2 regions of the Limosilactobacillus allomucosae genome follow, and region 2 is predicted to be linked to the other one. Evidence: predicted binding sites of a transcription regulator. Region 2 holds the regulator's gene; the other holds the start of a gene.

Region 1 (12,412 bases), 930 kb from region 2:
ACTCCTTTGGTCAAGCCATTGGAAACAGCCGGTGAGGTGCATGGTGAAAGCGGTCTGGACGGCTATCCGCTGCCGGAGCCAGATTTCCAGCCGGTTGAGCTGACTGCGATCGAATTGATTGCCAAAACGCTTAAAGAGAGTGCAACGCCGGTGACACTGGTAGTTACTGGACCAATGACCAACGCGGCGCTGTTTTTGCGGGTTTACCCAGAACTAGCCAAGGCAAAAATTGATCAAATCGTCTACATGGGAGGGGCCATGGGACTTGGCAACTGGCAGCCCAGCGTGGAATTCAACATCTTCGTTGATCCCGAGGCGGCTAAGATCGTCATGAATTTCGGGATTCCATTGGTAATGGCACCATTAAACGTTACGCATCAAGCGCAGATCTTGAAACCGGAAATTGAGGCCCTGCGGCAGATCAAAAATCCAGTTGGCCAGGCATTTTATGGCCTGCTGAGCTTTTTTGAGCGTTATCATGAAAATCCAAAGTGGGGCTTTCAAGGAGCACCGCTGCATGATCCTTGCACGATTGCCTGGCTGATTGAACCAGAGATGTTCCAAACCGAAAAAATGAACGTCGATGTTGAAACGACCGGTGAGCTGACGCGTGGCGAAACGGTCTGCGACTACTATGAGCTGACCGGCAAGCCGCAGAATACCGAGGTCATGCTGGGAATCAATCGGCAGCGTTTTATTGAGCTGATTATGGAAGCACTGCATAGCTTTGATTAATTGTTAATGAAACTGGGATTGGCTAAAGCCGGTCTCAGTTTTATTTTTTTTTGAAAAATTTAAGTCAGCGGTGCAGATTAATGAAGCATTCAGTCAGTCGTGAAGCTAAACGTTTATCAATAAATTGGTCTGGATGCAGTTTTCTGACAACCGGTTGACATTAAGTTCAATGGTGTTAAGATGAAACCGTTAACAAGTTGTAAACGTTTACGATTGAGTTTGGGATTTTGCAAGATGTTGACTGATTTAAGCCGATATCGATCGGAAAGAAGGAACTTATTCATGACTAATCCACATTCACATTCAGCACATTCCTTTACCAGCGAAAAATTCATCAGCTGGCTGGGACGTTTTGCCAGCGTAATCGCCATTCTCATGTACATTTCCTATATTGCTCAGATCATTAATAATCTGCATGGTCAGTATGGCTCACCGGTACAGCCATTTGTCGCCGGCATCAACTGTACGCTGTGGAGCATCTATGCTTACTTTAAAGAAGATCGGGACTGGCCGGTTTTTTGGGCCAACTTCCCTGGGATCTTTTTCAGCTTTGCAACATGCCTGACTAGTTTTGCCTGGTAATAAAACGTTGATTCCTAAAGTTTTGGATGAGCTTTAGGAATTTTTTGTTGACAGCTTATTTTTTGTAAGTTATCATACAGTTACTAACTTTTTCAAAGGAGAAATCAGCAATGGCAAACTTCAATCCATTAACCAACCATTCATGTTGCAGCGGACCGCGCTTTAGCTGTCCGCTTATTGCCGTTGCTCAGCTGGTTGGCTGAAAACGGCCGGATCAGTATGAAGCGCAGCCTGGTCAATCCCGACTGCGCCTTTTTTATTACATTTGAAAATCATTTGAAACATTTAACTTAGGAGGGATAAGATGTGGCATACGATTCAAAGCTCGCTGCCAGAACTGTTGGCGGCCGGGTTTAAATACACGATTCCATTAGCCCTGGTATCTTTTTTCTGGGGACTGCTGATCGCGCTTTTCGTGGCGCTGATTCGTTTGTCCAGACAAAAGGGCGCATTTCGAATCTTAAAGGGAATCGCAGTCTTTTATGTCTGGCTGTTTCGTTCAACGCCATTATTGGTTCAGCTGTTCATTGTCTTTTTTGGCCTGCCGCATTTGGTTATACCAGGAGTCTTTCCTGACGGCGTGCAGCTCAAGCCGTTTACCGCTGGGGTGATTACTTTCTCGCTCAATACTGGTGCTTATGCCTCAGAAACGATTCGGGCGGCGATTGCTTCCGTTCCCAAAGGTCAATGGGAGGCGGCTGAAGCAATTGGCATGACCAGACTGCAGGTACTTTGGCGCATCATTTTGCCCCAGGCATTGCGAGTCGCGCTGCCGCCGCTGGCCAACTCATTTATCAGTCTGGTCAAGGATACCTCATTGGCAGCTTCTATTACGATTGCAGAAATGTTTTCGGTAGCTCAGCAGATCACGGCTGAAAACTACGAGCCGCTTTTGATGTACATTATCGTGGCTTTGATCTATGCCCTGTTTACGACCGTTTTATCGCGTCTGCAGGCCTGGCTGGAAAAATCACTGGCCAAGACCGCACCTGTTCAATAGGAGGTTTTAATGAAACTCGCTAAGATTAACAAATGGTTTGGCAAAAAGCACGTTTTAAAAGATGTCAGTCTGGAGTTTCCGGCTGGGCAGACGACGGTTTTGGTTGGCCCTTCTGGATCGGGCAAGTCAACGATCCTGCGCTCGCTGAATCTGTTAGAGCAGCCTGATCGCGGCACCTATGATTTCGATGAGCTGCATTTGAACTTTGAAAAGAGCGTCAGTCGCAAGCAGAAACTGATGCTGCGGCAGAAAACAGGCATGGTTTTTCAAGACTACAACCTGTTTCCACATCTGACGGTTCGGCAAAACGTTACGGAAGGTCCCATCCGCGTGCTCAAGCAGTCTAAAGAAACTGCCAATCAAGAAGCACTGGAAATATTAAGCAAGGTCGGACTGGGTGATTTGGCTGGTGCCCATCCCGCACAGCTTTCTGGCGGGCAGGCGCAACGAGTGGCAATTGCCCGTGCGCTGGCCATGAAACCGGAATACGTGTTATTGGATGAGCCAACTTCAGCACTTGACCCGGAACTGGAATTAGAGGTCTTGCGCGTGCTGCTTAAACTGGCTCAGGAAAATCAATCATTGATTATCGTAACGCACAACATGGTCTTTGCTAGACGCGTTGCCGATAAGATCGTTTTTGTCGAGGATGGCACGATCAAATATGATGGCGATCCGGCAGCTTTTTTTGCACCGGATAATCCTGATGAGCGGATTCGCCATTTTATTGCGGCCATGACAATGGAAGAACTGGAAGCCTAAAAGGAAAAACAAGGGGAAAACAACATGAAGATTTTTAAGAAGATTGCCTTAATGACAGCTGCACTGGCATTGGGAACTGCGATTGGCACGACGATCAGCCATGCCGACTCGGTCAAGTCCGAGTTGAAAACGCCTGATACGCTGACGATTGGTCTGGAAGGTACCTACGCACCGTTCTCATATCGTAAAGACGGCAAGCTGCAGGGATTTGAAGTTGAGCTGGGCAAAGCCGTTGCTAAAAAGATGGGCTTAAAGGCCAAGTTCGTGCCAACCAAATGGGACTCTTTGATTGCCGGATTAGGCGCCAAGAAGTTTGACGTGGTCATGAACAACATTGCGCAAACGCCTGAACGCGAAAAGAAGTACCTTTTCTCTGATCCCTACATTTCATCGCACTTTGTCATGATCGTTAAAGAAAACAGCTCGCTTAAAACGCTTAAGTCTATCAAAGGCCACAAGTTTGCCGCGGGTGTGGGGACCAACAACGCTACGCTGGTTAAAAAGTATGGCGGGATTACGGTTGACGACAGCGACTTTGCCAGTGGACTGGATATGATCAAGCAAGGCCGGGTCGAAGGGATGATCAATAGTCGCGAGGCTTGGTACGTCTATGCTAAAAAGCACAGCACCAAGGGACTCAAGATGATTGACGTTTCCAGCGAAGCCAAGCCGGTCAAGGTTGCAGCAATGTTTAACAAGAACTCATCGGCGCTGCAAAAACAATACAACCAGGCACTACAGGAACTGCAAAAGGATAGCACGCTCCAAAAGCTATCCCAAAAGTACTTTGGTGCTGACATTACCAAATAGCCGCTAAAACATGATCCGGAGTTATCCAGACCATGTTTTTTATTTGGATATGGATAGAATAAGTGGCTTAAAATCAAAATCTTGTTAAGCATCTCACTAAACATTTAAGAGATTGTGGTATATTAAGTTACTGGATGAGCAAGATTAAGGAGTGAACTTATGGGAGAACTGGCTTTTTTGATTGCAGAACGAGTGGGACTGATTATCCTGCTGGCCTTTATTCTGGTCAATATCCGGCCGTTTCGGCGGCTGCTTTTAGATGCCACGCCGGCCAATCTATTTAAATTGGCGCTGATTTTTTCAGCCTTTGCAATCATTTCTAATTTATTGGGGATTGAGATCGATCCTGATAATCATATTATGCGCGAAACCATTTTATGGCACGTCACTCCTGGCTATTCAGTGGCTAACGTCCGCATTCTGGCCGTAACGGTAGCCGGGATCGTTGGCGGACCTGGTGTTGGCGGACTGACGGGTCTGGTTGCCGGAACTCACCGAATGATGCAGGAAAGCTGGGCCGCGGATGCCTGGTTTTACATTGTCAGCTCGACTTTGATCGGGATTTTGTCTGGGATGCTGTACCACAAAAATCGCCGTCATTTTGTCGTCATGCCGCCATGGCAGGGCTTTTTGGTCAGTTTGGTGATGGAATCGATTCAGATGATCTTTGTCGTTTTCTTTAGTCCGACGCATTTAAAACTGGCCCACTTTATCGCGCTGCCGATGATTGTGATCAGTTCGATTGGGACGGCTTTTTTCCTGATGATTCTGTCTTTATATTTTCGCCAGGAAGTTGATACGCGCGCCGTTCAGACTCGTTCGGTAATGAAACTGGCAGTCAGGACGCTGCCGGCATTTCGCCATGGTCTGCAGTCAGAATCGGCGCGTCAGGTTACTGATCTGATCTTGGAGTATACTGATTTTGACGCGGTTGGCATTGGCAATACTGAAAAAACGCTGGCCTTTGCCGGAGCTGGCAGCGACCATCATTATCATGACATGCCAAAAGCTGATGTGCCGCGTTTTGCTAAACAGGCGCTGCAGAATCGGCAGACACAGCTGGCCTATAACACTGGACAGATTGGCTGTCATAACGATCATTGCCCCTTGCAGGCAGGGATGGCGATTCCCTTAACGTTGGGCAGCCGAGTACTAGGCGTTTTGACGCTGTATTTTAAGGAAAACTGGCAGCTGACCCCCGTTGAGATTCAAACCGGCGAGGGACTGGGTGAGATTTTAGCCACGCAGATCGTATTGGGCGAAAAAGAACGCCAGGCAGGACTGCTTAGAGATGCGGAGCTTAAGTCGCTGCAGGCCCAGATCAGTCCCCACTTTTTCTTTAATTCGATCAATACGATTATTGCCATCTCGCGTTTTGACAGTGAAAAGGCGCGGTTTCTGCTGCGTGAGCTCAGTACGTTTTTCCGTTCTAATCTGTTGGGTGCCAATCAATCCAAGATTCCGCTCAAACAAGAGGAAGCCCACGTTAAGGCCTATCTGAATCTAGAACAGACGCGCTTTCCCGACAAATATGACGTTGAGTTCTACAGCAGCGTTGATGATCAGGTGCTGGTTCCGCCATTTGCCATTCAGGTCTTGGTAGAAAACGCCATTCATCATGCATTTGGCAATCGCAAGACCGGCAACATCATTAATATCTGGATTACCAAATCCGGTAAGTATCTGGAAATAAGAGTAGCCGACAATGGCGAGGGAATCGATCCGGCAGTCATAGGCAAGCTTGGCAAGGAAAAAATTGATTCAGAGCAAGGGAGCGGTACGGCCATGCAGAATCTGAATGCGCGTTTGAAAGGTCTTTATGGCGACAGTGCCAAGATGCAGATCGTAACCGGCAAGACGGGGACTTCAATCTCGCTTTTGATACCTTATGCACAAACTAAACAGGATCTAAATACGGAAGGGGCATCTATATAATGAAAGTACTGATTGTTGATGATGAACCGCTGGCCAGAAATGAACTGCACTATCTATTGGAGAAAAACACGCTGGTCAATCAGATTGATGAGGCCGATGGGGTGATGACGGCTGATCAAAAAGTCAATGCCACGCATCCCGATCTGGTCTTTTTGGACATCAAACTAGATGATGGCAACGGTATGGCACTGGCCAGACGTTGGAAAAAGCTGCCTCAGCCACCAGCAATCGTTTTTGCCACGGCTTATGACAACTACGCAATCGATGCGTTTAATGAAGCGGCCGTTGACTATGTTTTAAAGCCGTTTGACCCGGATCGAATCAACGAAGCCGTTGCCAGAGTCGCCAAGCTTTTGGGCAATGCGGAACAGTCAGAAGACGTTGCTGAACAGACTGCCTGGCAGAATCCGCGGCTGTCGATTACGATTGATGACAAGACGATGGTGATTCAAAAACGCGATGTGATGTATATTGAGACCCAAGGCGGCTACACGCATCTGCATCTCAGAAACGATAAGCTCTTGATCAGTCGGCAGACGCTAACCAGTATTGCTCAGCTCTTGGATCCAAAGCATTTTTTGCGGATTCATCGGGGATTTATTGTTAATCTGGACGAGATTGACGAAATGCAGCCCAGTTTTAATCATACCTACGAGCTAACGTTAAAAGACGGCAGCAAAATTCCAGTCAGCAGGTCATATGTGGCTAAAACCAAGAAGGCAATCGGACTGCAGTAGCTCGAATTGTCTAATATTTGCACAAGCATTGAATGTTAAGATAATGCATTCAGTGCTTTTTATTTTGTCAAAAAAGAATCCTCAGGGCATCTCAGCAGCCGGTAAAGGCATTTCATCGTCAAATTCTGTCAATCAATGTGAAAACTAACACAAAATCAATAAGATTAACTACAATACATTGTGTAATCGATATCAAAGATGGCCATCTTAAATAAGATTAACTGCAATTATTTTTTATGATATTTTCGGATTGATTTGAGGGAAGGGAAAACAACATGGATAAGAAGGAAAAACAAGCGTCAGCCAAGGAAGAAAAAAAGGCAGCGCCAATTCTGGTACAAATGGGCATTTTTGCCGCTATTCTGTTTGTCTCACAGCTGATTTCAGATTTGTTCCCAGCTAGTTTCGTAGTACCAACGCCACTGATTGGGATGGTGCTGCTCTACATTCTGTTGGCAGCTCACATCGTTAAACTGGAGCAGGTTGAAAAGTTTGGCGACTTTATGATCAGTATGATTGCCTTTCTATTCGTGCCATCTGGCGTTCAGCTCTGTGGCAGTCTGGGACTGATGAAGCGTGAAGGTCTTCAGGATATCTGCGTCATCATCATCTCCACGATTATCCTGCTGGTCGTAATTGCTTACGTGGGCAACTTCTTTGTTAAGCTGCATGAACGCTTGGCACATAAGCAGTCAAACACAGCGTCAAGCTCAAATGCAAGTCACGCGGGCACGCAGCATATGGCTCACTAAGCCGTGTACGAGAAAAGGGAGGATTAAAAATGTTTAGTCAATCAATGGTATTGCCTTATACCGGTATCTTAATCTCACTGGCTGGTTATCTTTTAGGGATGTGGCTGTTTAAGATCAGTCATGGGTTCTTCTTGTTTACGCCGCTTTTGGTCGGAATGGTCTTTGGAATTGCGGTTCTGGCAATCTGGGCTAAGGGCATCGGATCTACGACGGCAGCCGTCTACACTAAGTACTACCTGCCGGGCGGAAACATCATCTTCTGGTTCTTAAACCCGGCTACGGTTGCGTTTGCCATTCCGCTGTATCGTCGAAATGATATTTTCAAGAAGTACTGGCTTGATATTGTTTTGACGCTGTTTGTCGGTGGCTTTATCTCCTTGTTTGGGATTCAACTGGTTTCCAAGCTGTTTGGTCTGTCGCGAGTTTCCACGGCTGCCATGCTGCCACAAGCCGCAACGACTGCTGTTGCCATGCCAATTGCCAAGGGGGTTGGCGGTGACCCTGCCGTTACTGCCATGGCATGTATTTTAAACGCCGTCATCATCTACGCCCTGGCCAACTTCTTGATCAAGATCTTCCGCTTGAAGAAGATTTCCAAGGTTGGTACTGGTCTGGGTCTGGGTTCTGCTGGCCACACGGTTGGTTCTGCCAAGGCGCTGCAATTAGGTTCAATTGAAGGGGCAATGGCTTCGGTTGCCGTAGTTATCGTTTCGTTGGCAATGGACATTCTGGTTCCAATCTACGTCAACCTGTTCATGAAATAATTAACAAAGGGGTATCGTAATATGTCTTATCGACAACAAAAAGTCGTGCTGATTGGTGACGGTGCGGTTGGTTCTGCCTATGCATTTGCCATGGTTCAGCAAGGATTGGCAGAAGAATTCGCAATTATCAACCACACCAAGAGCAAGGGTGAAGGCGACACGCTGGACTTAGAGGATGCGACGGTCTTTACCTCACCAAAAAAGGTTGAATCAGCCGACTATTCGGTCTGCCGCGATGCCGACTTGGTCGTGATCTGTGCCGGGGCTGCCCAAAAGCCTGGCGAAACCCGGCTGCAATTGATCAACAAGAATCTCAAGATCATGGCTGATGTTACGCAAAACGTGGTTAAGTCCGGCTTTAACGGCATCTTCTTAGTGGCGGCCAACCCAGTCGACATTCTGACCTATGCCGTCCAAAAAATCTCCGGTTTCCCAACCAGTCGTGTAATCAGCTCCGGCACGCTGTTGGACACGGCACGGCTGCGCGTGGCTTTGGCTAAGGAGTTCAACGTCAGCCCTGCCGATGTATCAGCTAACGTGTTAGGCGAACATGGCGATTCTGAATTTGCGGCCTACTCATCAGCAGCAATCGGTGGCAAGAACCTGCTGCAGATTGCCAAAGAAGAAGGTATTTCAGAAGAACGTCTCAAGCGAATTGAAGATGAAACTCGTCACAAAGCCTACGAAATTATCAACCGGAAAGGTGCGACCTACTATGGCGTTGCCACGGCCTTGATGCGGATTACCAAGGCTATTCTGCGCAATGAGAATGCCGTTTTGCCAATTGGTGCCTATGTTAACGGCGAATATGGCGTTCACGACCTTTATCTGGGGACGCCAGCTGTCATCAATGCGCATGGGGTTGAGCAGGTTATTGACGTTCAGCTTGACGAACGCGAACAAAAAGCAATGGCACATTCCGCGGCCGTTCTGCGTGAAGCAGTTGATCGCGGCATGAAGGAAACGGGTCTGAATAAAGATGTCGTTTCGCTGGTTGCTAATGCATAATATTTCACAAAATCAACGAGGAAAACGTTTTCTTAAAAAGATGATGTTTTCCTCGTTTTTTCGAAAAAAGACTTGATTTTTCAAAAAAATGTTATAAAACTATAAGTGTAAGCGTTTCATTGTTTATTAAAGGAGGTTGTTCTAGATGAAAAAGTTGGATTTTGAGGAGCTGAAACATAACCCCGAAATCAAGCCGCTTCAAGTTCTGGACGAAGATGGCAAAGTCGTCAACCCCGATTTGATGCCTGACCTGAGTGATGAAGAGTTGGTTGAACTGTTTAAGCAGATGGTTTGGTCGCGAGTATTGGGTGACCGTACCATGAAGCTTTGTCGGCAGGGCCGGTTGGGATTCTTTGCCCCGACTGCCGGTGAGGAAGCCAGTCAAATGGGTTCCAACTTCGCAATGAGCAAGGATGACTTTCTGCTCGGCGGCTACCGTGACGTGCCACAGCTGGTTAAGCACGGTCTGCCAATGTGGAAGGGATTCTTGTGGAGCAAGGGCCACGTTAACGGCAACAAGTACCCTGAGGAATTAAATGCCGTTCCGCCTCAGATCATCATCGGTGCCCAATATGCCCAGACGGCCGGCGTGGCACTTGGTCTGAAGAAGAAGGGTGCCAAGAACGTTGCCTACACCTACACTGGTGATGGCGGTACCTCACAGGGTGACTTTTATGAAGGGGTCAACTTTGCCAGTGCCTTTAAAGCACCGGCCCTGTTCTTCGTACAAAACAACCTGTACGCAATCTCGGTTCCAAGAAAGGCTCAGACGGCAGCGCCAACCTTGGCTCAAAAGGCTGTTGCCAGCGGGATTCCTGGACTGCAGGTTGATGGGATGGATGCCTTGGCTGTCTACAGCGTTGCCAAGCAGGCTCGTGACTGGATCACGGCCGGCAATGGTCCCGTCCTGATCGAAACGCTGTGCTACCGTTATGGACCGCACACGACGGCTGGTGACGTGCCACGTCGTTACCGTTCCGAAGATGAAGAAGATATCTGGCTGAAGAAGGATCCACTGATTCGGATGCGCAAGTTCTTAGAGAGCAAGGGCCTTTGGGATGAAGACCAGGAAAAGGCCTGCGTTGAAGCAGCCAACAAGGAAGTCGATGACGCAATGCAGGAAGTTGAATCACAGCCAACGCAGACCGTTACCGAACTGATGCAAAACGAGTATGTGGTTACGCCGCCAGCAATTCAAAAAGAGCTGGATGCTTACCAAGCAAAGGAGGCTAAGTAATCATGGCTAAGATGACAATGATCAAGGCAATCACGGCTGCCATGGATGAAGAGCTTGCTCATGATGACAAGGTAATGATCTTTGGTGAAGACGTTGGTAAAAACGGTGGTGTCTTCCGGGCAACTGATGGTCTGCAGGAAAAATATGGCAACGATCGCGTATTCGACACGCCGCTGGCTGAATCCGGCATTATCGGGCTGGCTAACGGGATGGCGCTGGAAGGCTTCCGTCCCGTACCAGAACTGCAGTTTATGGGCTTTATCTACGAAGCCTTTGATGAGCTGGCTGGTCAGATGGCGCGCTACCGCTTCCGGATGGGTGGCACGCGCAAGTTCCCAATCACGGTGCGGGCTCCATTTGGTGGTGGGGTACACACGCCAGAACTGCACTCAGACAGCTTTGAAGGCCTGCTGACTCAGGTTCCTGGGCTGCGCGTGGTTGCGCCAAGTGGTCCTTATGACGCCAAGGGACTTTTGATCTCGGCAATCCGCTCTGATGATCCGGTCTTCTTCTGTGAACACATGAAGCTTTACCGCTCGATCAAAGAAGAAGTGCCTGATGAAGCCTACACTGTTCCATTGGACAAGGCAGCCGTCAAGCGCGAGGGCACTGACGTATCCATCATCACGTATGGCTACATGGTTCAAGAAAGTCTGGCAGCTGCTGATGAACTGGCCAAGGAAGGCATCAATGCTGAAGTCGTTGACCTGCGTACGCTGGCACCGCTTGATGAAGATACGATCCTGGAATCCGTTAAGAAGACGGGCCGCGTCGTACTGGTTCAAGAAGCTCAAAAGCAAGCCGGCGTTGGTGGTCAGTTGGCCTCGCTGATCGGTGAAAAAGGCATTTTGTACCTGGATGCACCAATTGCGCGGGTAGCTGCTCCGGACACGCCATATCCATTCAGTGATGCCGAAGAAGTATGGCTGCCTAACAAGCAAGATATCGTTGACAAGGTTAAGGAAACCGTCAACTTTTAATCGCGAGGTGGAAGATCAATGAGCAAATATGAATTCAAAATGCCAGAACTTGGTGAAGGGATGGCAGAAGGCACGATTGGCGAATGGCACGTTAAGGTTGGCGACACCATTCAAAAAGACGCCGATATGGTTGAAATCGAAAACGACAAGTCAACCTCTGAAATTCCATCACCAGTCGATGGCAAGGTAACCAAGATCAATTTTGAAAAGGGCGACGATGTTACGGTTGGCCAAGTACTGATCGAATTTGAGGTTGCTGATGGTCAAGGTAATGTTGATGCCGGTGCCGAAGCAGAAAGCGATGCCAGTGCTGCTCCTGAGCCAAGTGCCGCCCCAGCACCAAGCACTGCTTCAGTTGCCCCAGCATCAGCGCCAGCCGCTTCTGCTCCAGCGGCTGCTCCTAGTGCTGCCGACCACTCCCTGCCAGTACTGGCAATGCCAGCCGTACGTCGCTATGCACGCGAAAAAGGTGCCGATTTGGCTCAGATTGCCGGTACCGGTCGTCATGGCCAGATTCTAAAGACTGACGTTGACGCCTTCTTGGCTGGCGGTGCCAAGGCTGCCCCAGCTGCTGCTGAACCGGAAACGCCTCAAACGGCAGGTGCGGTTGCTATTGAACAGCCAGCACTGCCAAAGGGTTCCGCTGAATGGCCACTGCACGATGAAAAGATGACGCCAGTTCGCAAGGCAACGGCTAAGGCCATGATCCGCTCCGTACAGCAGATTCCAATGATTCATGTCTTTGATGACGTAGTGGTTGACAAGCTTTGGGATCACCGCAAGAAGTACAAGGAACTGGCTAAAGAGCATGGCGTTCACCTGACGTTTATGGCCTACCTGACCAAGGCACTGGCCGTAATCATGAAGGAATACCCAATCTTTAACTCAATGGTGGACATGGCTGACCAAAAGATCGTCTACCGTGACTACATCAACGTCGGTATTGCTACGGACACGGATCGCGGTCTGTTCGTACCAAACGTTAAGCATGCTGATTCCATGAGTCTGTTTGACATCGCGCGTCAAATCAGCGCCAATACCGAAAAGGCTAAGGAAGGCAAGCTTTCTGGTGATGATATGAGCCACACTGGCATGTCGATCACCAATATC
Region 2 (12,412 bases):
TTTCCCGCTAAGGCATCAATCAAGGCACCAATGATAAACAAAAGGTTGGCGCATAAAAACAGGCTTTTGGTTGTAAAAGACTGCTTCAAGACTGCCGACAGCGGTACGATGATTGCCACGATCAAAAGATAGATTGAGGTCATCCATTGAACCGTATTCGTTGCAATATCAAACTCGCGCATTAAAGTGGGAAAGGTTATGTTCATCGCCGTTTCCACGATCACGCCGCTAAACGACATCAATCCCGTTGCCAAGATCGCCGCGTAGACCTGCTTATTGATTTTTTCCGTTTGTTTCACCAACATCACTCTTTTCCTGCAGATATGCCAAAATTTGTTCAAATGTTGCCAGTTCTTGAGGCAAGAACCGTTTTTCCAAGCGCTGCTGACGCATTTTTAGATATTGTTGGGCCGTTTTAGCCAGTTTCTTGGCTGGTGGCGTCAAGGCAACGATTTTACTGCGGCGATCCTGATTGGCCGTCTTTCTGACAATCAGTCCCGCTTTTTCCATTCGCTGCAGCATTTTAGTCGTCGTTGAACGCTTAATATTAAATTCTACTTCGATTGCATGCTGCGTACTTTGCCACTGCGGCTGATTAGCCAGGAAGTCAATCGTAGAAAGCTGCTGTCCCGTTAAATCATATTCAGCAGCAAATTGGTCAAACTGCCAAGCCAGATGATTGGCAGTCTGATGCAATTGTTTTTCTAAATAGTGCATATGCCTCTCCTTTTGTTAGCCAACTAACATTTTCATACTAGAATCTGATTGGCCAAATGTCAAAATAAAATCATAAACTCAATGCTAAAAAAACTGGCATTGATGCTTCAATGCCAGTTCTTTCAAATTAACCCAGCAGCTGCTGCACTGCTTCTAACACAATTAAAATTGCGACCAGGACTAAGATCAGTTTCATGGAAGCAATGGTTTTTACATCGTGCTGCTTGATCTTTGGCCAGTTGAACCCCAGATAGGCACCAACCAGTAACAGACAGCCTAAAAAGCCGCCCAGATCGGAGACAAAATGCTGATGACGAATCGAAAAACTCGAAATCAGAAAAATACCGATTGCTCCCATCGCTGCCCATAGCCATTGCCGATTTTTAAAAAATTTTTCCATTGGCTTAAAACCATCCCGCTCATCTATTCATGCAGGTGATAGTTGTAACTTGAGACCACGATGTTTTCGCGTGAATTTAAAGCAGCCCGCAGTCTGACGCTGGTCTGGTTATGCAGTGCCATCTGCCAAGGCTTGTTTGGAATAAACTGCGGTACCAGAACCGTTGTTGAATAGTTCTTGGCCGCAGCCCTTTTAGCAACGACATCGACAAAACGCAGCGTCGGTTTAGCAATCGAACGGTATGAGGAATGAATATCAACAAACCGCACGTCAGGATATTCTGCCTTAAACTCGTTAGCCGTCTTGTGTTCCTTGCCGGGGTTCTCATCAAACGAAACGTGCATGGCAATTACGTAATCGCCAATCGACCGGGCGTAGTTGATGGCGCCTTTGGTAACCCGCGTAACGTTACCGATCAGCACAATCACCGTCGAGCCATCATAGTCATGCAGCTGAACTTTGGTTTTTTCCGCAATTCGCAGCTGCATGCCAACTTTAATATAGTGGTTATGAATCTTGTAGAACATAAACAGCAAAGCCGGCATGATGATCAGGTATGGCCAAACATTGCCGAAGTGCTGCCAGAACAAGAAGACCACCAGACATGCCGAGATCAGTGCCCCAACCAGATTGATCGTCGACTTGCCCAGCCAGTGTCCTTGTCGGTGTCGGAACCAGTGAATGATCATCCCAGACTGCGAAAGCGTAAACGGAACGAAAACGCCAACTGCATACAAAGGAATCAGCATATTAGTCTTACCATGGAAGATCAAGATCATTACGATCGCACCAATGGCTAAGGCAATGATTCCATTAGAGTACCCTAAGCGATCCCCGCGATCCATAAAGGCATGTGGCAGGTACTTGTCTTTAGCCATATTAAAAGCCAGGATCGGAAAGGCTGAAAAACCGGTATTGGCAGCTACGGCCAGAATCATCGCCGTAGAAAGCTGCAGCAGATAAAATCCAATCCCGTGGCCATTAAAGATTACGGAACCAATCTGCGAAAGCACGGTAGCATGGGAATTTGGCACGATACCGAAGTAGTAGCTGAAGAACGTAATCCCACCAAAGAAGGCTGCCAGAATCAGACTCATAATTGCTAAAGTATTAGCAGCATTCTTCTTTTTGGGCTCATTAAAGTTAGGTACGGCATTACTAATAGCTTCAACCCCGGTCAATGAGGAAGAACCGGCTGAAAAAGCCCGAATAAACAGGACCGCCGACATCCCGGCAACCGGCGTTCCAAACGAGGCCGTTGCATGATAGGTCAGATGACCAGTCGCAATATTGAAAAAGCCCCAGATGATCATCGCGGTAATCATGATAATAAAGAAGTATACCGGAACCGTTAAGAAATTGGCACTGTCGCTCAATCCCCGCAGATTCAGAATCATAATCGAGAGGACGATAATCACCGAGATCGGTACCGAATACTTATAAAGCTGCGGAACCGCAGAAACAATCGCTTCCGTACCAGAAGTCGTCGAAACCGCAACCGTCAGCATATAGTCAACCAGCAGCGACCCGCCGGCAACCAAGCCACCCGTCCGGCCCCAGTTTTCAGTGGCTACGACATAGGCACCGCCACCACTGGGATAGGCATTGATAATCTGCCGATAGGAAAGCGTAATTGCTACCAGCAGAATCAAAACCAGCGCTGCAATCGGCAATGAGTACCAGATTGCCGCCGCCGACAGCGTTACCAAAACGGTTGTAATCTGTTCAGTACCATAAGCAACGGATGATAAAGCATCCGACGATAACAAGGCCAAAGCTTTAAACTTTGTTAAATGGGCCTGGCCTTCATCCAGCGTCTTCAAGGGCTTGCCAATGAGGACGCGTTTTAAATACCGCCACATATTCTTTTTCTCCTTCACTCTATTAAAATATAAAGTCAACAGTTATTCTACACCACGTAAATGGTTAATACCACCCAGGGCAGATTGATCACGCAACAGTTTTAGAAAATTGTTTTTTACTGATCAACATGAGCATTGACGCGCCGTCCCAATACAAGATCTTCACCTTCAACGCTGCTGTTGATGCCCCACCAGTAAAATACCAGCGAGCACAAAATGATCACGACAAAATCAAACGGATACTGAATCCAGTTCTGACCGCCAAAGCCAGCGCTGCCCAGATAAGACATCACCGAGATAAACAGCAGGTAGCCCAGCAGCCAGCCACAGCCCTTCAGCTGGATCTTCCATGAAGCGTGATGATAGCGAATCTCATAATAAGCATAGATTGGCAGACCCAAACAGATCACAAAAATTACCTCAATCGTCGTTGGCCACATTGCCCAATAGATCGCCAGGCTGGTCAAGACAAACGACAAAGGCGCCATCCATTTTAAAGAACGGGGCTTAAACGGCCGCTTAAGATCGGGTGCAATTCTTCTAAGGGCAACCGCAGCTACCGGTCCAGTCAGATAGGCAATCAAAGTCGAGGCCGAAATGACGCTGGCAAGCGCGCTCCAATTACGGAAAATGCAGACCAAAACCGCTGCCAGAATCAGATTAACGATCATAGCAAAGCGAGGTACCATATAGCGGCGCTGAAGTCGTCCCAGCCAGGCTGGCAAATGATCACCGCGTGCCATTGCCGCCAGCGTTCTGGAAGCATTGGTAACAAAAGCAACCCCGGTGCCAAATGGCGAGACGAACGCATCAATATACAACAGAATCGTCAGCCAATTGATTCCCATTAAGATTGCCAGATCCGCAAATGGCGAGGCAAAATCAATACCATGCCAGCCGTGCGCCGTTAACAGCGATGGCTTAACTGCTCCTACAAAGGTAATCTGCAGCAGAACATATAATACTGCCGTAATCGTCAATGAGATTACGACGCCACGGTAAATGTTTTTTTGTGGATCCTTCATTTCACCACCCAGATTGACAACCGTCTGGAAGGCATCATAAGAAAAAATAATTCCGGCTACCGTAGTCGCTTCAAAAATCGAACGGCTGCCATAAGGCATAAACTCATGGATGCTTTGGCCGAAATTACTAGTGTGAAAACCACTCAGCATTAACACGATGATCGTCAAGGTTGGCATCAGCAGCTTAAAAATCGAGATCAAACCAGTAAAATGCGTCAAGATCTTAACTGACCAGAAATTGATCAGCGTAAAAACGATCATAAACGCAAAGACCACCAGCAGTCCTTGATTGGTAATGCTGCCTTGACTGACAAATCTGAGCGTCCAATTAGCCCAGCTCCATGGCCATGAGCTCATATATTGTACTGAAGCCACCGCTTCGATGGGGATCAGTGTAATCAAGGAGACCCAGTTGGCCCAAGCCGCTATGAAACCTAAAAGCGGGCCATGACTGTACTGAGCGTAGCGACTCATCCCGCCGCTTTCAGGAAACATCGCACCCAGTTCAACGTAATTAAAAGCAATCACCATGATGATGATCGCCCCTAAAATCCAAGAGATGACTGCTGCTGGCCCGGCAATCCTAGCCGCCTCGCCAGCACCAAACAGCCATCCGGATCCGATCAATGAATTCAGAGCCAGTAAAATGACTGATGTTAAAGACATTTTCTGACTAGGCATTTTTGATGACATAAAAATACTCCACTAAATAAAATAGCGTCCATTGGTTTGAATGGACATACCTAACAGAATACCACTAAGCAGTCACTAAACGCAAAAAAGCGCCTCAATAATGTTGAGACGCTTTTTATTCATTGTTTGGCAATGGATTACATCATACCGGCGCCGCCTTGAGGAGCAGCTGGCTGATCATTCTTTGGTTCTGGCTTATCAGCAACAACGGCTTCAGTAGTCAAAAGCATTGCTGATACCGAAGCAGCGTTTTGCAGTGCCGAGCGCGTAACCTTGGTAGGGTCAACGATGCCGGCCGCAACCATGTCTTCATACTTGTCAATGGCAGCGTTGTAGCCGATGCCTGGCTTTTCGCTCTTCAAACGGTTAACGATGATTGAGCCTTCAACACCAGCGTTTTCAGCGATTTGACGAACTGGGGCCTCCAATGCCTTCTTAACGATGTTGACACCCGTTGCTTCATCGTCGCTTTCGGTTTCAACGTTTTCCAAGGCAGGAATTACGTTGATCAAAGCAGTACCACCACCAGGTACGAAGCCTTCTTGAACGGCAGCCCGCGTAGCGTTTAAAGCATCTTCAACGCGGTACTTCTTTTCCTTGAGTTCCGTTTCAGTAGCAGCACCGACCTTGATTACGGCAACCCCGCCAGACAGCTTGGCCAGACGTTCCTGCAGCTTTTCTTTGTCGAATTCAGAAGTCGTGTTGGCAATTGCCTGCTTGATCTGTTCAACTCGTTCAGCAATTGCATCCTTAGCACCGTTGCCGTCAACGATCGTCGTGTTGTCCTTGGTTACGGTAACCTTGTTGGCAGAACCAAGTTGAGCAATCGTAGCATCCTTTAAGCTCATGCCCAGGTCATCAGAGATTACGGTACCACCAGTCAAAATGGCGATATCCTGCAATTGAGCCTTACGACGATCGCCAAAGCCTGGCGCCTTAACCGCGCAAACGTTGAACGTCCCGCGAATCTTGTTCAATACCAAGGTTGGCAGAGCTTCACCGGTAATGTCGTCAGCAATGATCAAAAGCGAGCGGCCTTCTTGAACAACAGCCTGCAGCAATGGCAGAATGTCTTGAATGTTGCCAATCTTCTTGTCAGTGATCAGAATGTATGGATTGTCCAGATCAGATTCCATCTTGTCCGTGTCGGTTACCATGTATTGAGACATGTAGCCGCGGTCAAAGCTCATCCCTTCAACCACGTCAACCGTCGTGTCAACGCCACGGCTGTCTTCAATCGTGATTACGCCATCGTGGCCAACCTTTTCCATGGCATCGGCAATCAGTTCACCGACTTCAGGGTTGGCAGCAGAGATGGAGGCAATTTGCGCAATGTCATCCTTGCTTTGCACTTCATGACTCATCTTGTGCAGTTCTTCAACGGCAGCCTTGGTAGCCTTGTCGATACCGCGACGAATGCCAACTGGGTTAGCACCGGCAGCAACGTTCTTCATCCCAGCGTTAACGATGGCTTGCGTCAAAACGGTTGCCGTCGTCGTACCGTCACCGGCGTTGTCGTTGGTCTTGGAAGCAACTTCAGAAACAAGCTTGGCGCCCATGTTTTCAAAGTGGTCTTCCAATTCAATGTTCTTGGCGATCGTAACCCCATCGTTAGTAATCGTAGGCGCGCCATAGCTTTGTTCCAAAACAACATTGCGACCCTTAGGACCGATCGTCGTCTTAACCGTGTTGGCCAGCTTGTCTACCCCACGCAGCATTGCCTTGCGTGCATCTTCAGAAAACTTAATTTCTTTTGCCATTTTAGATTTTCACCTCATTAATATTGATCGAATGCGAAAACAAGTCTATTTAGTCAACGATGGCAACCAGGTCTTTTTCACGAACGACCAGGTACTTTTCACCATTGTATTCGACTTCATTGCCTGCGTACTTGTCAAACAGGACGCGGTCGCCTTCCTTAACGGCTGGAGCAACTTTTTGACCATTGTCCAGGTAACGGCCTTCGCCGACTGCTACAACCGTACCCGTCGTTGGCTTATCCTTGGCATTGTTAGCCAGGACAATTCCGCCAACCGTCTTTTCTTCAGCTTGTTCCGCTTTAAGAACAACGCGATCTCCTAATGGTTTTAACACGTTAATCCCTCCATCAATCATCATTAATAATTCAGATATTCTTTTTAGCACTCTTATCACCCAAGTGCTAATTACATGATCTACTATATCATGATCTTGCTAAAATGCAACAATTATTTTGACCAATTTTGACTATTATTTTATAGAAATCGCTTTAGTTGCCATTCTAACGGCATTTTGACTTTTTGACTTTTTATCAAAAAACGCATGACGATTGCTCGCCATGCGTTGAGTTATTTTTGACTGTCTTTAGTATTGTTATTTTCAATAAAGTAGATCAGAGTCTGCAGTTCATTGGTCAGGTCAATATTTTGTACCTGAACGTCTTTTGGCACTGACAGACGAACCGGCGTAAAGTTCAAGATACCATGAACTCCGGCTTCGACCAGCTCATCAGTAACAGCCTGCGACTTTTCGCCAGGCACCGTTAAAATAACGACATCAATCTGCTGTTCTTGCAGCTGCTTTTTCATCTCGCCAACCGGGTAGACAGGAATCCCACTCTTAACGGTATTTGCTAAGGCTGGTTTAGGATCAAAAGCCGCGCTGATTCGCAGATTGGTGCTTTGGTGGAAATTGTAGTTCATCAAGGCGCTGCCCAGACTGCCGACCCCAACCAAAGCCACACTGGTCAGCTTATCTTGATTCAAGATACCCTTGAAAAAGTTCAAAAGCTTTTCCACATCATAGCCATAGCCGCGCTTGCCCAATTCGCCAAAATAGGAAAAGTCGCGTCGAATCGTTGCCGAATCAACTTTAACCGCCTCTGATAATTCAGTCGATGAGACGCGCCGTTTATTGGCATTAAGCAAAACGTTCAGATACCGATAGTAGACCGGCAACCGCTTAGCCGTGGCACGGGGAATTTTACGCGTTGCCATTAATAGATTCCTCCAATTCAGATTCTAGTTTGTGAAAATTATTCCTTAATCATTTTAACAACTCCGCTAAAGTTTGTGAACTATTTTCCAAGAAAAGAATCGATTTTTATTTAAACATGTTCTCTATTATGCTACAGGCTTCACTGCATGTCCATTAATGATTTGTGAAATCCATGTCATCAGCTGATCATGGATGTTTTGACAATGACAAGTGATTTTTTGCGACATTAATTCAAAATTTAACATTACTAATCAGTCCTGTTCTCCAGCTCGCGACCTGGTCTGATCTTGTGCTACAATCTTAACTGACTATCTACTTTAAAAAATGAGGTTGAATTATGCTGCTATTGCAAACCAATAATGTTGAACGTCGCTTTGGCAGCGATGTTTTGTTTCATAATATGAATATGCAGATTCAAGAACATGGCCGAACTGCATTGGTCGGACGCAACGGTGCGGGCAAAACGACCTTCTTGAAAATCATTGCCGGTTTAACTGAACCTGACGAAGGCACGGTTACTCACGCCCGCGACCTGACGATTGGCTACCTGGCTCAGAATCAAGGACTTGACAGCCAAAACTCAATCTGGACCGAATTAGACAGCGTCTTTGCTCCTTTACACGAAATGGAAAGACAGCTGCATGAACTGGAGAATCAACTGGGGACACTGACGCCTAAAGCTACGGACTACCAAGACGTTTTAGCAAGCTATGACCGTTTATCCGAGCAGTTCAAAAAACAGGGCGGCTATGAATATGCGTCTCGCATGCGAGGAGTACTGCACGGTTTTGGTTTTGATGAAGCAATGTATGATACTTCAGTCAATGCGCTTTCTGGCGGTCAAAAAACCAAGCTGGCCCTGGCAAAGATTCTGCTGCAGTCACCCAACCTTTTGATCCTAGACGAACCAACCAATCATTTGGACATGGGCGTCTTAAGCTGGCTGGAAGACTATCTTAAAAGCTATCAGGGCGCACTTTTGATTGTCTCTCACGACCGCTACTTCTTAGATCGCGTAGTCACCGACGTTTACGATCTTGACAATCATACGCTGATCCACTATACCGGCAACTATACGCAGTTCGTAACCCATAAGCGTGAACGGCTGCAGGCTGAATGGAAGCATTATGAGCAGCAGCAAAAAGAAATTGCCAAGCTGGAGGATTTTGTCAATCGCAACATCGTAAGAGCTTCAACTACCAAACGTGCCCAGGCTCGCCGCAAGCAGCTGGAAAAAATGGATCGCTTGGAGCGGCCGACTACCGATGATTCCTCGATTCATTTTCAATTCCACAGTGACCACGCTTCGGGCAACGAGGTCTTGGATGTCGATGAACTCAATATCGGCTATCAAGATCAAAAGCTGGCTGGCCCATTGTCGTTTAAGGTTCGCAAAGGTCAGCGCGTCGGTATTATCGGTCCAAACGGAATTGGCAAATCAACGCTTTTAAAGACGCTTTTGAAAAAGATTCCTAAACTTAGCGGGACGATCAAATTCGGCGCTAATCTGGAAATCGGCTACTACGACCAGGAACAGCAGCAGTTGCATCCTGAAAAGACCGTTTTAGAAGAAGTCTGGGACGACCATCCTGAAGTTTCCGAAAAAGACATTCGCTCGCTTCTGGGCAGTTTTCTATTTGTTGGCGATGACGTCTACAAACCGGTCAGCGCGCTTTCAGGTGGGGAAAAGGCACGTCTGGAGCTGACCAAGCTTTCATTTATGCCAATCAACTTTTTGATCCTGGATGAGCCAACCAACCACTTGGACATTGACAGCCGCGAAGTCTTGGAAACAGCCATTAACGAATTTGATGGGACGGTTCTGTTTATCTCGCACGACCGCTACTTCTTAAACCAGGTCGCTACCGATATCCTATATATGACGGCTCATAACATGACGCATTATGAAGGAAACTACGACGACTATCTGACCCAACAGGCAAAACTGGAGCAGCAGACACAGCCAGCAGCCAAAGTCAAACAGTCAACCGGTCAGCTTTCCTATCAGCAAAGCAAAGAAACTCAGCGTGCCCGACGCAAGCTGCAGCGGCAGGTCGATCAATTAGAAAATCAGATGGGGGAACTGGAGACCAAGCAGGCCGCGATCGAAGCTGAGATGGCCAAGCCTGAAATCGCCGTCGACATCGCTCAGCTGACCGATCTGCAAAAAAAGCTGGATGCCTTAAAAGCCCAAAGCGAAGACGTTGAGCTGCAATGGACTGAAGCCGCCGAAGCCCTGGAGATATTTGATCAAGAAAATCAATAAGCATATACGCTGCCGATCAACATAAATAAAGACCGCTGGACCAGATTTGATCCAGCGGTCTTTTTATTGACGGAACTTACGCGTATTTTCCGCCAAATGAACCAAGCCGCGCAGAAAGTCATGCGTCGTGGCTTCATAGTCGTACTTTTTGCCTAATTCGTAAATGTAGCCATTGATGTAGTCGACTTCGGTATTTCGACCATTATGCATATCCTGATACATTGAAGGATAGTGCAGTGGATTGCCGACGCGGCTGACGTATTCAACCGTCTTCCATTCGGTCTCACGATCATTGAGCAGCTTGATGCCAGCTCGTTCAGTCACGTCATAGGCTTCATTAATCAATTGTTTGCTCAGCCGTTCAGCACCAGGATAATCGATAAACTGACCCATCTGAATCTCAAACAGCGTACAGATCGTATTGACAACCGAGTTAAAGACAACCTTGGTCATCAAAGTTCCCAAGAAGTTGGTCGTCAAAGTCGGATTCAGATTGGCAGCCTTAAAGTCGGCAATGATCTCATGCGTGCGCTCATCCGGCTTTTCCGTTTCGTTGGCAACATTGATTGATCCAGCACCTGGCTTGCCAATAAAATCAACGTCGCCAGCCTTGTTTAGCACAGTCCCGATCAGACAGGTTCCGGCTAAAACATGCTCTTTGGGAAAATACTTGTTTAGTTTTTCAACGTGACCCATCCCATTCATGCCTGAAAAAACGTACTGCTTTTCTGGCTTAAAGAAATGGGCCGAGCGCTCTAAGAGGTCCTGCAGCGTCATCTGCTTGGCAAAAACGATAAAAACGTCTGGCTCGCCTTGATACTCTTCTGGTGAATAAATATTGACCGGAACCAGATGCCGATTTTCATGGTCACGGGAAACATAGACCCCACCTTGTTTTTTGATGGTTTCAACTTCGGGTGCCCAGTTGTCGACAAAATCAACCTGCGCACCCGCATTTTCCTGCAGCAGCACCCCAAAGCGCAATCCCATCGCACCTGCACCTAAAACCGTATATCGCAGCGTCATCTCAATCACTGATCCTTTCCTAAAACTTAATTAAAACATGTCATTGGGCCTGATTTATTTCACTTCTTAATCAACGCCTTATATTCTAATCTTATTTTAATTAAAAATCAATGAGAAAAACCTGTTATTTAAAATAGATCCGACAGTGACGATGGCAGCCAGGATTAAAATCATGCCCACAGCGCGGACAGCTTCCCTGCTGATATTGTGCAAACTGCATCAAGCAGCCACAGACACCGCATAAGACTGGCCAGTTGTCTCGCTCACAGGCCATGAAATGATGGTTTTCTAAAGCATCATGACATCGATAGCAGGCATAGTATTTTTGGCAACGACTGCATTTCAAGGCCGCAACGTCAACTGCCAAGTGATAGTGCCGACAGCGGCCAGCCTGATCTAAATCTAAACCGTGAATTTCCATTATGACGTCATCCCTGGCAGATCAACCTTGGTCACCTCGCCGCTGATAAACGACTTTTTCGTGCCATCTGCCAACTCCAATACCAGGCCGCCTTGATCGTCAATGTCGACGGCTTTGCCAACTGCTTCATCATTGCCGATTTTTAAGACGACTGGCCGATTCAAGACCAACGAATGAGCCCGATACTCTGGCAGGAATTTTCCTGAATCGTATTCACTATAAACGTTCATGATTGCAACCAAAAGCCTGGCAGCCAGCTGATTTCGATCAATGATCTGCCTAGGGGCAATGCTGCCGGCTTTTTGAGCCACTGCCGCCGGAAAATCGACGGTCGATAGATTAATCCCGATTCCTACAATTAATGCTGCCGACGATGCCGATTCCAGTTCCAGCGTTGCCTCAGTCAGAATACCGCAGACTTTGTGACCGTTCATATAGATATCATTAACCCACTTATATGAAAAATCACGATCAGGAAAGGTTTGCTTCAGTACTCGACCAACTGCAACGGCGACTCCGGTTGTTAAAAGGCCAATTTTAGGCAGCGCGCTCATTGGATTATGCGGCAAAACCAAGCTAAAATACAAGCCTGTCTTTTGCGGCGAATAGAACTGGCGGCCGCGTCTGCCATAGCCGGCCGTCTGCTGATCAGCTAAAAACGCGACTGGCTGGCTGGGCTGATGACTGCTGAGATACTGCTTAGCCCAGTTTTGCGTTGAATCAATGCTTGATGCCGTATGAATCTCGCCATTAAATTCATCGCGAGTCTGCATCTTGATTACCGCTGCATCCAAATGATCCGTTCCTAAATATCGATAGCCAAGCGCTCGCTGACTCTCAATCTGGTGTCCTTGCCTGCGCAGGGCAGCGACGCCTTTCCAGATGCTTTCGCGACTGATCTTTAAGCGCTCCGCCAGCTGACTGCCTGAAATCCATTGCTGCTCATTAAGCAAGAAAATTTTAAGCAGCTCATCTTTAGTCCCCATTGCGATTCCTCTTTTCTAGCCAAGATTCAATACTGGTACA

The links. The regulator Rex, encoded in region 2, represses fermentation and respiration genes when NADH is low (regulators of the CRP and FNR family bind a similar motif). The targets are predictions, from matches to a motif close to TTGTGAANTANTTCACAA.
Region 1: ABC765_RS06100 (CidA/LrgA family protein) is a predicted target of Rex. The motif match lies at 6,697-6,714, and genes of this name have one in related genera.

What each region holds. Positions count from the first base shown of each region.
Region 1 covers NZ_CP154878.1:1,277,332-1,289,743, reverse strand. The annotation lists gene rihA (pyrimidine-specific ribonucleoside hydrolase RihA) at 1-735, shown strand, start outside; gene ABC765_RS06130 (SemiSWEET family transporter) at 1,018-1,317, shown strand; gene ABC765_RS06125 (amino acid ABC transporter permease) at 1,622-2,317, shown strand; gene ABC765_RS06120 (amino acid ABC transporter ATP-binding protein) at 2,327-3,079, shown strand; gene ABC765_RS06115 (transporter substrate-binding domain-containing protein) at 3,104-3,889, shown strand; gene ABC765_RS06110 (LytS/YhcK type 5TM receptor domain-containing protein) at 4,049-5,824, shown strand; gene ABC765_RS06105 (LytTR family DNA-binding domain-containing protein) at 5,824-6,561, shown strand; gene ABC765_RS06100 (CidA/LrgA family protein) at 6,837-7,313, shown strand; gene ABC765_RS06095 (LrgB family protein) at 7,343-8,077, shown strand; gene ABC765_RS06090 (L-lactate dehydrogenase) at 8,099-9,085, shown strand; gene pdhA (pyruvate dehydrogenase (acetyl-transferring) E1 component subunit alpha) at 9,231-10,322, shown strand; gene ABC765_RS06080 (alpha-ketoacid dehydrogenase subunit beta) at 10,325-11,302, shown strand; gene ABC765_RS06075 (dihydrolipoamide acetyltransferase family protein) at 11,321-12,412, shown strand, end outside.
Region 2 covers NZ_CP154878.1:344,529-356,940, reverse strand. The annotation lists gene ABC765_RS01600 (MFS transporter) at 1-305, opposite strand, end outside; gene ABC765_RS01595 (MarR family transcriptional regulator) at 274-717, opposite strand; gene ABC765_RS01590 (hypothetical protein) at 845-1,117, opposite strand; gene ABC765_RS01585 (APC family permease) at 1,141-2,979, opposite strand; gene ABC765_RS01580 (APC family permease) at 3,096-4,697, opposite strand; gene groL (chaperonin GroEL) at 4,835-6,457, opposite strand; gene groES (co-chaperone GroES) at 6,507-6,791, opposite strand; gene ABC765_RS01565 (redox-sensing transcriptional repressor Rex) at 7,025-7,672, opposite strand; gene ABC765_RS01560 (ABC-F family ATP-binding cassette domain-containing protein) at 8,011-9,939, shown strand; gene ABC765_RS01555 (ketopantoate reductase family protein) at 10,003-10,965, opposite strand; gene ABC765_RS01550 (CHY zinc finger protein) at 11,090-11,386, opposite strand; gene ABC765_RS01545 (biotin--[acetyl-CoA-carboxylase] ligase) at 11,386-12,372, opposite strand; gene ABC765_RS01540 (biotin transporter BioY) at 12,388-12,412, opposite strand, start outside.